DNA from 4 places in the Streptomyces sp. NPDC017202 genome. Region 3 is predicted to be linked to each of the others. Evidence: riboswitches for the same ligand, from Rfam matches in the RefSeq annotation. Region 3 holds a riboswitch; each other region holds the start of a gene.
What was found. A riboswitch is a leader RNA that binds a small molecule or an ion and turns the genes downstream of it on or off. The one in region 3 is predicted to bind cyclic di-AMP.
Positions count from the first base shown of each region.

Region 1: it holds a riboswitch for cyclic di-AMP, as region 3 does, so the genes downstream of both, ACH4N1_RS24740 (M23 family metallopeptidase) here and ACH4N1_RS07850 (peptidoglycan DD-metalloendopeptidase family protein) in region 3, are expected to answer to the same signal.
Region 2: it holds a riboswitch for cyclic di-AMP, as region 3 does, so the genes downstream of both, ACH4N1_RS10435 (transglycosylase family protein) here and ACH4N1_RS07850 (peptidoglycan DD-metalloendopeptidase family protein) in region 3, are expected to answer to the same signal.
Region 4: it holds a riboswitch for cyclic di-AMP, as region 3 does, so the genes downstream of both, ACH4N1_RS04255 (M23 family metallopeptidase) here and ACH4N1_RS07850 (peptidoglycan DD-metalloendopeptidase family protein) in region 3, are expected to answer to the same signal.

Region 1 is NZ_JBIRNP010000014.1:61,766-65,609, reverse strand. It holds gene ACH4N1_RS24745 (GntR family transcriptional regulator) at 1-282, opposite strand, end outside; gene ACH4N1_RS24740 (M23 family metallopeptidase) at 471-1,226, opposite strand; cyclic di-AMP (ydaO/yuaA leader) riboswitch at 1,240-1,407, opposite strand; gene ACH4N1_RS24735 (M16 family metallopeptidase) at 1,618-3,006, opposite strand; gene ACH4N1_RS24730 (M16 family metallopeptidase) at 3,003-3,844, opposite strand, start outside.
Region 2 is NZ_JBIRNP010000004.1:82,184-86,027, reverse strand. It holds gene ACH4N1_RS10445 (cytochrome P450) at 1-68, shown strand, start outside; gene ACH4N1_RS10440 (transglycosylase family protein) at 250-1,290, shown strand; cyclic di-AMP (ydaO/yuaA leader) riboswitch at 1,495-1,676, shown strand; gene ACH4N1_RS10435 (transglycosylase family protein) at 1,680-2,396, shown strand; gene eno (phosphopyruvate hydratase) at 2,728-3,844, shown strand, end outside.
Region 3 is NZ_JBIRNP010000003.1:51,894-55,737, forward strand. It holds gene ACH4N1_RS07840 (TetR/AcrR family transcriptional regulator) at 1-376, shown strand, start outside; gene ACH4N1_RS07845 (SGNH/GDSL hydrolase family protein) at 571-1,356, opposite strand; gene ACH4N1_RS07850 (peptidoglycan DD-metalloendopeptidase family protein) at 1,642-2,640, opposite strand; cyclic di-AMP (ydaO/yuaA leader) riboswitch at 2,645-2,802, opposite strand; gene ACH4N1_RS07855 (tyrosine-protein phosphatase) at 3,382-3,844, shown strand, end outside.
Region 4 is NZ_JBIRNP010000002.1:18,265-22,108, forward strand. It holds gene ACH4N1_RS04245 (PrsW family intramembrane metalloprotease) at 1-270, shown strand, start outside; gene ACH4N1_RS04250 (aldo/keto reductase) at 525-1,469, opposite strand; gene ACH4N1_RS04255 (M23 family metallopeptidase) at 1,728-2,750, opposite strand; cyclic di-AMP (ydaO/yuaA leader) riboswitch at 2,758-2,917, opposite strand; tRNA gene ACH4N1_RS04260 (tRNA-Met) at 3,224-3,297, opposite strand; gene ACH4N1_RS04265 (dihydrofolate reductase family protein) at 3,364-3,844, opposite strand, start outside.

The DNA of each region.
Region 1 (3,844 bases), on a different contig from region 3:
CTGGGCGGCCCGGGCGGCGCCGAGCGGCTCCAGGAGCATGCGCATCTCCAGCAGGTCGGCGGCCTCCTGCTCGGTCGGTTCGGCGACGCACGCGCCCGCGTGCCGCCGCGTCACGACGAAACCCTCCGCCTCCAGCGTGCGCAGCGCCTCCCGGACGGGGACGCGCGAGACACCGTAGCGGCGCGCGAGGAGTTCCTCGGTGAGGCGGCTGCCGCGCTCGTAGACACCCGCGACGATGTCGTCCCGGATGGCCGTGCACACCGAGTGCGCCGGAATACGCATGACGGACCTCCGCCTTAATCCCCGTGAAACGTCGACGATTGACGCGCCTTCCGTGACTCTATTGCAATCAGCGGGAATTTCCGATGGCGGGTCGGAATCCAGGGATATTTTTTGGACAGTACGGTCCCGGAAACGACGAAAGCCCCGGCCGTGCGGGCCGGGGCCGTACGATCTGTCGCCGTACGTCGTCAGATGTTCACGCCGTGCTTGCGGAGGTAGGCGACCGGATCGATGTCCGAGCCGTACTCCACGCCGGTGCGGGCCTCGAAGTGCAGATGCGGGCCGGTGACGTTGCCGGTGGCGCCGGACAGGCCGATGCGCTGCCCCGGGGCCACCTTCTGGCCCACCGAGACGCTGATGGACGACAGGTGGCCGTACTGGGTGTACGTGCCGTCGTTCATCCGGATCACGACCTGGTTGCCGTAGGCGCCGCCCCAGCCGGCCTCGACGACGGTGCCGAGGCCCACCGCGTGCACGGGGGTACCGCTGGCGGCGTGGAAGTCGATGCCGGTGTGGCTGCCGGAGGACCACAGCGAGCCGCCGGACCGGTAGCCGGTGGAGACGTAGGAGCCGCTGATCGGCGAGACGAAGGCGTTCAGGCGCTCGCGCTCGGCCGCGCGGGCGGCGCGGACCCGGGCCTCGCGCTCCGCCTCGACCTTGGCCGCGGCCCGGGCGGCGGCCTCCTTGCGCGCGGCCTCCGCCACGGCGGCCTGCTTCTGCGCGGCGGCCTGGTCGTCGATCCGCTCGGCGACCGTGTCGCCGATGGTGACGACCGGGATGAGGCCGGTCTGCTCGACGGCCTTCTCCGCGGCGAGGGCGGGGCCGGAGGCGACGGTGCCGATGACGCCGGTGGTGGTGAGCGCGGCGATGCCCGCCGCGCGGGCGGTGGTGCGCTTCATCCTGCTGGGACGACGGTGCTTCCCGGTGGCGCAAGTGGACGCCATGAAGTTGAGCGGTCCTTTCCTTCCCTCTCGCCTACCGGGTTAGCTGACGGGTTCGGAGCAGGAAGGTCTCCTACGGACCCCCTCGCGGCTCGCGCGGGCGTCCGATTCACCCCAGGGACTGTCTGGTTGGGTCCCCGGCTCCCCTGGCTCGCGCCGTGGGGGGACTCGGCGATGACTGTCCGGTGCCGCGGACGCGGCGCACTGCCTGACGAACAGCCCGGTCGAAACTAGACGCGGCGGCCTTCAATACCCAAACAGAACGCGGCTTTTGTAGCGCATGCCACAGGGCAGACAGGCAGCCTCTCCCTCAATTCGGACATCGAGGAGCCCTGGTGGCACATCCGTCCACCAGGGCTCCCGCGCGCGGCCTCACGGCCGCCGGTCCGCGTTCCTACTCCGCGGGGACGACCTTCACCTCACCGATGCCGAGGGCCTCGACCGGCGCCTTGATCGCGGCCGCGTCGCCGACGAGGACCGTCACCAGGCGGTCCACCGGGAAGGCGCTCACGACCGCCGCCGTGGCCTCCACGGTGCCGGTCGCGGCGAGCTGCTGGTACAGCGTGGCCTGGTAGTCGTCCGGCAGGTGCTGCTCGACCTGGTCGGCCAGCGTGCCCGCCACGGCGGCGGCCGTCTCGTACTTCAGGGGCGCCACTCCGACGAGGTTCTGCACGGCGACGTCCCGCTCGGCGTCGGTCAGACCGCCCTCGGCGAGGGTGCGCAGCACCTTCCACAGGTCCTCCAGCGCGGGACCGGTGTTGGGGGTGTCGACCGAGCCGCTGATGGCGAGCATCGCGGCGCCCGAACCGTCCGGCGCGGACCTGAGGACCTGGCCGAAGGCGCGCACGCCGTAGGTGTAGCCCTTCTCCTCGCGCAGGACGCGGTCCAGCCGGGAGGTGAGGGTGCCGCCCAGGCAGTACGTGCCGAGCACCTGCGCGGGCCACACGCGCGCGTGCCGGTCGGCGCCGATGCGGCCGATCAGCAGCTGCGTCTGGACGGCGCCGGGGCGGTCCACGACGACGACCCGTCCGGTGTCGTCGGCGGTCACCGGCGGCACCGGCCGCGGCTGGGCAGCGGACCCCGTCCAGGCGCCCAGGGTGTCGCCCAGGAGCGCGTCGAGGTCGACTCCGGTGAGATCGCCGACGATCACGGCGGTGGCCGTGGCGGGGCGGACGTGCTTCTCGTAGAAGGCGCGTACGGCAGCGGAGTCGATCTTCTCGACGGTCTCCGCGGTGCCCTGGCGCGGGCGCGACATGCGCGCGGTCGCCGGGAACAGCTCCTTGGAGAGCTCCTTGGCGGCGCGCCGGGAGGGGTTGGCCAGCTCGTGCGGGATCTCGTCCAGGCGGTTGCGGACGAGGCGCTCGACCTCGCTGTCGGCGAACGCGGGCGCCCGCAGGGCGTCGGCCACCAGGCCGAGGGCCTTGGCCAGGCGGGAGGCCGGAACCTCCAGGCTGAGGCGGACGCCGGGGTGGTCGGCGTGCGCGTCGAGGGTGGCGCCGCAGCGCTCCAGCTCGGCGGCGAACTCCTCGGCGGAGTGCTTGTCCGTGCCCTCGGAGAAGGCCCGCGCCATGATCGTGGCGACGCCGTCGAGGCCGGCCGGTTCGGCGTCCAGGGGCGCGTCGAGGATGACCTCGACGGCGACGACCTGCTGTCCGGGGCGGTGGCAGTGCAGGACGGTCAGGCCGTTGTCGAGCGTCCCGCGCTCGGGGGCGGGGAACGCCCAGGGCCTGGCCTCGCCCGCGCGGGGCTGGGGGTGGAAGTCCATCGCGGCGAGCTCGGTCACTGGGCCGCCTCCTCGTTCTCGTCCTCGTCGGCGGTGTTCTCGGCGGGCTCGGTGGGCTCGTAGACCAGTACGGCGCGGTTGTCCGGGCGCAGGCGGGCCCGGGCGATCTCCCGGACCTCCTCCGCGGTGATGTCCAGCACGCGCCGGACGGCGGTCAGGGCCAGCTGCGGGTCGCCGAACAGCACCGCGTACCGGCACAGTTCGTCGGCGCGGCCGGCGACCGTGCCGAGACGGTCCAGCCACTCGCGCTCCAACTGGGCCTGGGCGCGCTCCATCTCCTCGTCGGTGGGGCCCTCCTCGGCGAACCGGGCGAGCTCCTCGTCGATGGCCGTCTCGATGACGGGCACCTCGACGTCGCCGGACGTCTTGACGTCCAGCCAGCCCAGGGAGGGCGCCCCGGCCAGGCGCAGCAGGCCGAAGCCGGCGGCCACGGCCGTACGGTCGCGGCGGACCAGACGGTTGTAGAGGCGGGAGGACTCGCCGCCCCCGAGCACGGTGAGCGCCAGGTCGACCGCGTCGCACGCGCGTGTGCCGTCCTGCGGCAGACGGTAGGCGGCCATCAGCGCGCGGGCCGGGACCTCCTCCTCGACGACCTCGCGCAGCTGCTCGCCGATGATGTCGGGCAGGGAGCCGTCACGGGGCTGGGGCTTGCCGTCGTGGGCGGGGATGGAGCCGAAGTACTTCTCGACCCAGGCGAGCGTCTGCTCCGGGTCGATGTCGCCGACGACCGACAGCACGGCGTTGTTGGGCGCGTAGTACGTGCGGAAGAACGCGCGCGCGTCCTCCAGGGTCGCCGCGTCCAGGTCGGCCATCGAGCCGATCGGCGTGTGGTGGTAGG
Region 2 (3,844 bases), on a different contig from region 3:
GACTGCGCACCCTGCCCGTGCGGTTCGGCCCGGCCGTTTCCGGTGAACCCCCCGCAGCCGTCCGCTGACCATCCGTTATGTGCCCGGACGGCGAAGCAGAAGTGACCATTCCTCACTTCTGTGATCTTCACGTGATCTGCGCGGCATTAACTTGTGACAAGTGATCGTCTGCCGATACGTTCACCTGTCAGCGCGGCGCCCCCGTTTCGCGGCCCGTGCAAGCACTGCTGTCTCGAGAAAGGCCCTTGCATGCTCTCCGGGAACGGTCGACACCGGCGCCCCCGCCAGGCTCCGGCCCTCCTCGTCGCGGCCGGCGTGACCGGCTCCGCGATCGCCATCCCGCTGCTCGGCGCCACCGGCGCGAGCGCGGCCGACGGCACGGTGTGGGACACGGTGGCGGAGTGCGAGTCCGGCGGCTCCTGGAGTGCCGACCAGGGCAACGGCGAGTACGGCGGCCTGTCGCTGAGTCAGAAGGACTGGGAGGCGTACGGCGGACTCGACTTCGCCGAGCGCCCCGACCTGGCCAGCCGCAACCAGCAGATATCCGTCGCGCAGAAGGTCCTCGCCGACCAGGGCGTCGGCGCCTGGGGCACCTGCGGGCTGACGTCCGGGCTCAGCAAGGAGAACGGCGCGGGCAGCCTGGACACCGGGGTGGCGGACGAATCGTCCGGCTCCTCCGTTTCGTCCGGCTTGTCCGACCTGTCCAAGGGGTCGTCCGGCTCCTCGAACTCCTCGGGCTCCTCGGGCTCCTCGAACTCCTCGGACTCCTCGGACGGCAAGGGGGCGTCGGCCTCCCCGTCGGCCGAATCCTCCCCGGATGCCACGGACGAGACCTCTCCGTCCGCTTCGTCCTCTTCCTCCGGCAAGCCGGACGGCTCCTCGAAGTCCGATGCGCCGGCGGACGCCGACGCGGGCACCTCGGGGGCGGACGGCGGCTCGCCCACGGCCACCCCCGAAGTGGACGACTCGGACAAGTCGGTCCAGGAGGCGGGTTCTTGGAGCCTCGTCGACACCGGCTCCCTCGCCTCCGGCCGCCACCGCGGCACCTCCGCCGACGAGGTCGTGCCGGACGGCACCACCACCGCCTCCTCCGGCCGGCACGCCGCGGGCGCCTCCGGCGGCGCGGTGGGCACCTACGTCGTGCGCGACGGCGACTCCCTCGTCTCCATCGCCGACTCCCTTGACCTCGACGGCGGATGGCGCGCCCTCTACGCCGAGAACAAGGACGCCATCGGCGCCGACCCGAACAACATCACCCCCGGTCAGACGCTCGACACAGGGGTGGAATAGGGCGGAAAAACGGGAAAAGCAGCGGGAGTTCACGTCACACTTCGCGCTGAATGTCCGTTTTGATCAAAGTGTGGGATGAGTCTCAGAAGGCGTGATCGTCTTTGAAATTCCGCCGAGCGCGTGTCTACGGTCGTGACCGCTCGGCAACCCGAGCCCCGGCTGTCGCAACGCCGAATCCTGCCAGTGGCAGCCCGGGAACAGTCGTCGCGTCAAGCGCCGTAGGCAGGAGCGGGGGACCCAAGGTAAGTGCCGCACCGGTCGGTCGACCGGAACGGCTCGGGGTGAAGCCACACCTCCCGGGAGCAGTGCTCCCGGACGGGAGTGGCCGGGCAACTCACACGGCCCGAACCCGACAGCTCACCTCGCAGGCGTCGGTGAGGGGATCCACCATGCTGTTTTCCGCCAAGGGCAAGCACCGTCGTCCGTCCAGGGCCACCCGCGCCGCCGCGCTCGCCGGTGTCACCGGTGTCGCCATCGCCGCCCCGCTGATGGCGGCCGGCAACGCCTCCGCCGCCACCACCTCCGAGTGGGACGCCGTCGCCCAGTGCGAGTCCGGCGGCAACTGGTCCATCAACACCGGCAACGGCTACTACGGCGGCCTGCAGTTCTCCGCCTCCACCTGGGCCGCGTACGGCGGCACGCAGTACGCCGGCACCGCCGACAAGGCCTCGAAGTCCCAGCAGATCCAGATCGCCGAGAAGGTCCTCGCGGGCCAGGGCAAGGGCGCCTGGCCGGTCTGCGGCGTGGGCCTGTCCGGCGCCGCGTACAACGGCGGCTCGGGCTCCACCGGCGGCTCGTCCGCCGGCGGCTCCTCGGCCGGCGGTTCCTCCTCCTCGGAGACCACCACCCGCTCCACCGAGAAGCAGAGCGCCTCCCGCTCCGCCGAGCGCCCGGCGGCCAAGTCCCAGAAGACCGTCACCACCCCGACCGGCAAGAAGGTCAAGAAGGGTGACGGCGAGTACAAGGTCGCCACGGGCGACACCCTCAGCTCCATCGCCCAGGCGCAGGGCGTCAAGGGCGGCTGGGCCGAGCTGTTCGAGCTGAACAAGGACATCGTCCAGGACGCCGACCTCATCTACCCGGGTCAGCAGCTGCACCTGAAGTGACCTCCGGCTCCCGGCCGGACCGCGGCCCCCTCACGGCCGAGGCGGTCACGCCGAGAGCCTCGTGAGGGAGCCCCCGTCCCCACGGTCCCCCCGCCCCGGTGCGTGTTCCCCCGTACGCACCCGGGCGGGGTTTTCTTTTCCCGTTCGCCGCCTTCTGTTGGCCACCCCCTTTGTTCCGGGCTGAAACAATGGGTACCGTCTCCCTGTCCACGGGACGGTCGGTCGGCCGACCGACGCCCCGAGGCGGTTAGGCTCTAGTCGCAAGGCTCGGCAAGGCCTCCACACGGCCCGCCCGCGCCCCGCACAACCAGCGTCACATCCCAAGAAGGAGATGCTCGTGCCGTCCATCGACGTCGTCGTAGCCCGGGAAATCCTGGACTCCCGAGGCAACCCCACGGTCGAGGTCGAGGTCGGCCTCGACGACGGCAGCACGGGTCGTGCCGCCGTCCCCTCCGGCGCCTCCACCGGCGCCTTCGAGGCCATCGAGCTCCGCGACGGTGACCCGAACCGCTACCAGGGCAAGGGCGTCGAGAAGGCCGTCCTGGCCGTCATCGAGCAGATCGGCCCCGAGCTGGTCGGCTACGACGCCACCGAGCAGCGCCTGATCGACCAGGCCATGTTCGACCTGGACGCCACCGACAACAAGGGCTCCCTCGGCGCCAACGCCATCCTCGGCGTCTCCCTCGCCGTCGCCCACGCCGCCTCCGAGGCCAGCGACCTCCCGCTCTTCCGCTACCTGGGCGGCCCGAACGCGCACCTGCTGCCCGTTCCGATGATGAACATCCTGAACGGCGGCTCGCACGCCGACTCCAACGTGGACATCCAGGAGTTCATGATCGCCCCGATCGGCGCGGAGTCCTTCTCCGAGGCCCTGCGCTGGGGCGCCGAGGTCTACCACACCCTCAAGAAGGTGCTGAAGACCAAGGGCCTGTCCACCGGCCTGGGCGACGAGGGCGGCTTCGCCCCGAACCTGGAGTCCAACCGCGCCGCGCTCGACCTCATCATCGAGGCCATCAAGCAGGCGGGTTACGTCCCCGGCGAGCAGATCGCGCTCGCGCTCGACGTCGCCGCGTCCGAGTTCTACAAGGACGGCGTCTACGAGTTCGAGGGCAAGTCCCGCTCGGCCGCCGAGATGACCGAGTACTACGAGGAGCTGGTCTCCGCGTATCCGCTGGTCTCCATCGAGGACCCGCTGTACGAGGACGACTGGGCCGGCTGGAAGGTCATCACCGACAAGCTGGGCGACAAGGTCCAGATCGTCGGCGACGACCTCTTCGTCACCAACCCGGAGCGCCTGGCCCGCGGCATCGAGGAGGGCTCCGCGAACGCCCTCCTGGTCAAGGTCAACCAGATCGGCTCGCTGACCGAGACGCTGGACGCCGTCGAGATGGCCCAGCGCAACGGCTTCAAGTGCATGATGTCCCACCGCTCCGGCGAGACCGAGGACG
Region 3 (3,844 bases):
GACGGCGCTGCGCCGGCTGCGGTCGGCGGTGCGCTGGTACGCCCCCACCGGGCCGGCCAAGGGCTGGCGGCTGTGGATCGAGGGCTGGGCGGTGTCGCTGCGCGAACCCGCGCTGCGGGAGGTCGCCCGCGATCTCGACCGGCGGTGGAAGGCGGCGCTCGCCGAGGTGATCGCGGAGGGGGTGGCCGCGGGCGAGTTCCGCTGTCCCGACCCGGCCGGGACGGCCCTGCGCCTGACGGCCCTCCTCGACGGCCTCGCCGTACAGCTCACGTCCTACGACGGCGCGGTGTCCCGGAGCCGTGCGCAGGAGTGGGTGGAGGAGGCGCTGACCCGGGAACTGGGGCCGGCGGGACCGTCGGACGCCCGGGGGCGCTGAAGCCGGACCGGCCGGGTCCGCGCACCGTCGCGGGCAGCGCCGGTCCCCCGGTGCCGGTGCCCCGGCACGGGCCACCGGCGGGCCCGTACGCGCGCCCGCCTCGCTCGTGGCACGCCCGCCTCGCTCGTGGCACGCCCGCCTCGCTCGTGGCGCGGCCGGCCGCTCCCCGGGAACGGCCGGCCGCGTCGGCCGGCTCACGCCACCGCGGCGATCCGCATCTTGATGTCGTCGGGCGAGAGGATGCCCTTGGCGGTCACGTGGTCGCCCGAGGACTCCCCCCGCAGCCGGCGCCCGATCCACGGCACCAGGTACTCGCGCGCCCACTGCACGTCGTCGCGCCGGATCTCGAGGGTGCCGCGCGGCGGGAGCTGCGGCCAGGGCTGCTCCGGGTCGGCGGGCACCTCCAGGCCGAGGACCTGACCGGCGCGCAGCGCCACCCGCGTGTGGCCCTCCGCCCCGAGGTGGAGCCGGTCGCCGTCCCAGGCCCGCCGGTCCTGGATGGACTTCAGGGACCACAGGTCGAGGACCGGGCAGCCGTACCGGTCGGCGACGGCGCGCACGTGTCCGTTGTAGGTGGCGATCTTGCCGCGCAGGTGCTTGAGCACGGGGACGCCACGGGTGTCGAAACCGGTCGTCACCATCACGGTGCCGGCCACCGCGGCGAGGGCCGCGATCGCCCGCTCGAAGCGTTCGGCGACCTCGTCGGGGTCGGTGCCGGGCCGGAGGATGTCGTTGCCGCCCGCGCAGAAGGAGACCAGGTCCGGCGCCAGCTCGACCGCTCGCGGAAGCTGGTCCTCCACGATCTGGTCGAGCAGCTTGCCGCGCACCGCGAGGTTGACGTACCGGAAGTCACCTTCGGGCCGCCGGTCCGCGAGGAGTACCGCGAACCGGTCGGCCCAGCCGACGAACCTCCCGTCGGGACCGGGGTCGCCGACGCCCTCGGTGAAGCTGTCCCCCACCGCCACGTACGACCCGATCACTGAGCTGTTGTCATTCTTCGAATCGTCTGCCACAGCCGTTCATGATTCACCTTCGAATGTGACCTACGCGACCGTAGGCAGGGGTTGACGGGCGGTGAGATAAGCCACTCCTAAAGACTTGGCCAATGCGGGAATAAGGCCCTCGTCGCTCGCGCCGCGCGACGACCGCGTCCGGAAGCCGTCGATCCGGAAACGGCTCCGGGGGGCAAGGGAACGCCGAAGGCCGGCCCCGGGGATCGGGGGCCGGCCTTCGGCGGCGCGTCGGACAGCAGGTCGGACGGTGCGTCAGCCGACGGAGACGCCGTGCGAGCGGAGGTAGGCGACCGGGTCGACGTCCGAGCCGTAGTCGGGACCGGTACGGATCTCGAAGTGCAGGTGCGGGCCGGTCACGTTGCCGGTGGAGCCGGAGAGGCCGACCTGCTGGCCGGCGGAGACGGACTGGCCGGCCGAGACGGAGAGCGAGGACAGGTGGGCGTACTGGGCGTAGAAGCCGTCGGCGAGCTTGATGACGACCTGGTTGCCGTACGCGCCGCCCCAGCCCGCGGAGACGACCGTGCCCGCGCCGACGGCCTTGAGCGAGGTGCCGGTGGGGACGACGAAGTCGACACCGGTGTGGTACCCGCTGGACCACATGCTGCCGGACATCTTGTACGGGGTGCCGACGGTCGCGCCGGAGACCGGGAGGGCGAAGCCGGTGGCGGCGGCGGTGTTCTCGGCGGCCTGCGTGGTGGACGCCTTCGAGGAGGACGGCTTCGTGGAGTCCGAGGAGGACGACTTCGAGGACGCCGACGACTTCGCGGTGGAGCCCGAGGACTGCTTCGAGGAGGAGGAACCAGACGAACCGGACGAACCGGACGGCGATTTGGTCGTGCCCGTCGCGCCCGTCGCGGCCTTCTCGCCGATCGACAGCTTCAGACCCGGGTGGATCAGCGAGGGGTCGTCCCCGACGGCCTCACGGTTGTCCGCGTAGAGCCGGGTCCAGCCGCCGCTGACGTTCTGCTCGTCCGCGATCCTGGAGAGGTAGTCGCCGGAACGCACCGTGTAGGTCGTGGCGGACTTCGCGGACTTCTGCGTCACGGGAACGGCCTGGACGGCCTTCTCCGGAGCGGCGGAGAGCGCGGAGGCCGCGGAGACCGCCTGCGTCGCCGACTGCGACGGTGCGGCGTGCGCACCGGTGGCCCCTATGAGCGGGAGGGCGAGCGCGGCGCCGCCGGTTCCGGCGGCGGCGATGGAGCGGGTGAAGCGCTGGGGCTTCGGACGGCGGTGCTTACCCTTGGCGGGCATGGCGAATTCCTCTCCGGCGCCTGCGAGGTGAGCTGTCGGGTGCGGACTGGAGATGTCCGGCCGCGCCGGGGCGCGGCTGTACCCCTAGCCGTTCCGGAGACCGGAACAGGCGGTACTGCCTGTGGGTCCCCCGCTCCTGCCGTTCACGGGTGAGTGTGCGGGCTCCGGGCGGCGGCAGGATTGGGCGTCCGTCCGGATTGGTCTGGAACGTAAGCGACCACGACGCACAGGGACAAGCGAAGGTTGTACTCGTCGAGGCTTTCTCTTGATCCCCGGCGGGAATTCCCGGTCACTTTCCGTGAATCGAGGGGCCGGTTTTCCGATGAACAGCCTTGGAAAACCACCGTATTACGTGAGCATGACAGGCGACTCACGGTCACGGATATGACGCTGCTCACGTGACAGGTCCCCAGAGCCCCTTATTCCACAGCGAGTTGGAATGAAGGATTCAATTCGGACAGAACGCCCAGATGCGGCGTGAATGGACAACCAGCGCGTCAGGGTCACCATGTGCCGGGTGCGCACCGATCGGCCCTCCAGGAGGGACCTCCGCCGGCGGACCGCGCGCCGGACCCTCGGTTCGAACAGGCTCGGCGCAGGTCTCGAACAGGGTCGGCGGCGGTCTCGAAGGCCTGGTCGAGGACCCGTTTGCCCCAGGCATCCATGTCGTATGGTCAGGGAAGTGTTCCGGTGGCCACGTCGAGCCGCGCCGGCCGGGACCGACGACCGGGAGGAGCCCCCGTGACGCAGCAGATCCCGTCGACCGAGCCCGAGCTGGCCGGAGTGCGCAACTTCCGGGACGTGGGCGGCCTGCCGACCGTCGACGGCCGACGGGTCCGCCACGGTGTGCTGTTCCGCAGCGGACATCTCGCGCACGCCACCGACGAGGACGCCGCGTTCCTGGCCTCGCTGGGCCTGCACACGGTCTTCGACTTCCGCAACGCGGCGGACCAGAGGCTGGAGGGCCCGGACGTCGAGCTGCCGGGCGTGCGCAACGTGAACCTGCCGCTCTCCGACCCGGCGGACGGGGCCGAGTTCTGGAAGATGGTCCGCGACGGCGACATCGAGCAGCTGAGGGAGATCCTCGGCGACGGCAAGGCGGCCGGCCGGATGATCGCCTCCTACCGCTCGATCGTGACGGAGCGCACGGGCGAGCACTCGCGCGTGCTGCACTCCCTCGCCGAGGACAGCGTCCCGGCGCTCA
Region 4 (3,844 bases), on a different contig from region 3:
CTCAACGAGCTGTGGCGGCGCAGGGAGGTGGCCCGGCCCGCGCTGGAGCACGCGTCCCGGCTGGCGGCCCCGGCACCGCTGCCGGTGTACGGGATGTACGGCATGCACGGGGGGTACGGGTTCCCGCCGGGGGCGGCGCACCCGCCGTCCGGGTACCACGGGTATCCCGGGTACGCCTCCCCTGCGCACACCGTGCCCCACCCGCAGGCCTCGCCCGCCCCGTACGCCGCGCCGCACCCGTACGCCCCCTCCACCCCGTACGGGTCCTGAGCGGCGGGCCGGACGGGCGCCCGTGATCCATGCGTCCAGGTCTAGGGCGTGTTTCGAAAGTCCCTCCCCCAGAGGGGGTGCCCCCAGCCCGGCGGCGTCTGGCACGCACTCCCCCGGAGGGGGCACCCCCAGCCGCGTTGTCGGGATCGCCCCGATACCACCGGTATCGGGGCGACCCTCCGCCTTGCGATCGCACGCACCGGACGCCGCCGGGCCTGCCCTTCGGGCAGACGACGCCACTTTCGAAACACGCCCTAGGCGGACGCCTCCGTGAGGCGGGTGGTCTCCGCCTCCGTCAGCTTCAGGTCGGCCACCGCCAGCAGCGCCGGGAGCTGCTCCACCGTGCGGGCGGACGCGATCGGGGCGGCGACGGTCGGCCGGGCGGCGAGCCAGGCCAGGGCCACCGTGGCGGCCTCGGCGTCGTGGGCGCGGGCGACCTCGTCCAGGGCGGTGAGCACCTTCTGCCCCCGCTCGGTCCCCAGGTGCCTGGCGGCGCCCTGGGCGCGGGCGCTGTCCACCGTCGTACCGGGACGGTACTTGCCGGTGAGGAAGCCCGCCGCCAGCGCGTAGTACGGAACGGCGGCGAGGCCGGACGCGGCGGCCAGGTCCTGGAGTGCGCCCTCGTAGGTGTCGCGGGAGACCAGGTTGTAGTGCGGCTGGAGCGCCACGTAGCGGGCGAGGCCCTCGCGGTCGGAGAACTCCAGTGAGGCCCTCAGGCGTCCGGGCGAGATGTTGGAGGCGGCGATGTGCCGCACCTTGCCCGCCTTCACCAGGTCGTCGAGCGCGCCGACGATCTCCTCGACGGGCACCTCGGGCTTGTCGAAGTGGGTGTAGTAGAGGTCGATGCGGTCGGTGCCCAGGCGCCGCAGGGAGGCGTCGGCGGCGGCCTTGATGTTGGCGCCGGTCAGCCCCTGGTGGTCGGGGTGCTGGCTCACCTTGGTGGCGATCACGATGTCGTCGCGGTTGCCGCGGGCCTTGACCCACTTGCCGATGATGGTCTCGGACTCACCGCCGCTGTTGCCCTCGGCCCACGCCGAGTAGGAGTCGGCGGTGTCGACGAAGTTGCCGCCGGCGGCCGCGTAGGCGTCGAGGACGGCGAAGGAGGCCGCCTCGTCCGCGGTCCAGCCGAAGACGTTGCCGCCGAGGGCGAGCGGGAAGACCTCGAGGCCGGAGGAGCCGAGCTTGCGCAGAGAAGTCATGTCCGATGACAACGCCCTGGCCGGAGGCACGCATTCCGCGCCTCCGGCCGGGGTTCACGAACATCCGGGAAACATCCGGGCGTAGACCTCACCGACCCCCGTGACACTTCCCGGAAGACCTCGGGAGACCCGGCAGGGTCCCGAGGGGACTCTCAGGGACCGGCCGGGGCCCCGACAGGGACCGGCGGGGGCCCCGGAGGAGACTCTCGGGGGCGCCCGGCGGAAGTCCGGGGCTCCGGGAGGGTCTCCGGCGGCGTCTCAGGGGTTGAGCCCCTTGCCCCGGAGCCAGGCGGCCGGGTCGATGCCGGAGCTGCTGCCGCCGGGGTGGACCTCCAGGTGGAGGTGGGCCCCGGTGACGTTGCCCGTGGCGCCGACGCGGCCGATGATGTCGCCGGTGGCGACCTTCTGGCCGACGCTGACGCCGATGGAGGACTGGTGGGCGTACCAGATCTCGGTGCCGTCCTCGAGGGTGAGCACGGTCTTGTACCCGTACGACCCGTCGTAGCCGGCGGAGGTGATGGTGCCGCTGTGCACGGCCTTGATGAGCGTGCCGGTGGGAGCGGCGAAGTCGAGGCCGGTGTGGTACCCGGAGGACCAGTAGGCGCCGGCCTGACCGAAGGTCGAGGTGATCGTGTACGAGGAGGTCGGCAGCGCGTACTGCTTGGCCAGTTCGGCGAGGCGCTCGGCCTCCGCCTTCTTGGCGGCTTCCTCGGCGGCCTTCTTCTTGGCGGCGTCGGCCTTGGCCGCGGCCTCCTTCTCGGCCTTGGCGGCGGCCTTGGCCGCGGCGGCCTCGGCGGCCTCCTGCGCCTTGGTCTCGACCTGGGTCTGCTGCGACTCGGCCTGCGCCATGATCCGGTTGCGCAGTGCCTCTCCGGCGTCGGCACCGCTGTCGGTGCTGTCGGCGGCGACGGCCTCGGTGCCGAAGGCGCCGAAGGTGCTGAGCGCGGGCGCCGTCTCCTCGGGGGTGTCATCGTCCGAGATGAGGGAACCCACCGAGGGGAGGTCGGGCATGGAGATGGAGACGGGCGACTTGCCGGTGTTGGCGCTGGCCATGCCAGCGCCGCCGACTGCGGCTATGACGCCGACGCCGAGAACGGTGGAGCTGCGGGCGAGTCCGCCGCGCTGCTTGGCGACACGGTGCTTGCCGCGCACCGGACGAACGGAGTCCGCGGTGGGGTTCCATTCCTCCCAGGGGCCCTCGTCGGTGCGGTAGGTGCCGTAGCCGAAGGTCTGCTGGCCGGGCACGGCGGGGGCTTCTGGGGCAGGCCGGTTGGACGCCACGCGGGCGCACTCCTTTCCTTCCGTCGCCTACCGGGTTAGCTGACGGGTTCGGAGCGGGAAGGTCTCCTACGCGCGTATACCGGCCGTGACTGTACGGCGGCTTCCGCGCGATTCACCCCAAGTTGGTGGTTCCCCGGTTCCCTTGCGGGATTCGACGCGTGCGCACGGAGCCGCCTCTTGTGACGGCTGGGACGACCGCGCTGCGTTATCGAACGTTAATAGACGCGGGGGCGGGATTCCAAGCCGTTCGGCTTGATCAACAACATTCACGGCCTGGACTTTCAGCCCAGGACCGGTGAAAAACGGGCGAGTTGACCAGCCGCCCGGACGTTTCAGCAGTCACCGGGTTTTTGATGGTGACTCAGATGTTATGCGCAGGGCTCCGGGGCGCTCACCATCCGTGACGGGAAAGATCGCCCTGACGCACCGAGGGCCGGAATCCCGTGATCAGGATTCCGGCCCTCGGCCTTGAGTAGCGGGGACAGGATTTGAACCTGCGACCTCTGGGTTATGAGCCCAGCGAGCTACCGAGCTGCTCCACCCCGCGTCGGTGTGACACCAGTCTACGCCACGCGGGGGACGCTCAGAACCACGGTCGGACCCGGGGGGCCGGTCAGGGGGTCCGGCGGAGCAGATGGCCGTTGGGCGCCTTCGCGCGCTCCTCGTACTCGGGAAGGACGACGACGTCCGCGCCCGCGGCGGCCAGCAGGCCGCTCCCGTCGGCGTCGGTCACGAAGGTGTCCGGCTCCCGCCAGGCCGTCACGACCCGGCGCACGCCCGCGTCGAGGACGAGACGGGCGCACGGGGCCGGCCGGGAGGAGCGCCGGGCGCAGGGTTCCAGGCTGCTGTAGACGGTCGCGCCGGCCAGCCGGGGGTCGGCGGGGTCGATCTTGGCGAGGGCCGCCTCCTCGGCGTGGACGACGGGGTCGCCCGCCTCGCGGGAGTGGCCGCGCGCCAGTTCCGTGCCGTCGGCCGCCACCACGACCGCGCCGACGCTGAACGCGGTCCGCGACGGCGGGCAGGCGACGGCCAGCTCGCAGGCGAGGGCCAGCCAGTGCCGGTCGGCGGCGGCGGGCAGCGGCCCGGCACCGGGC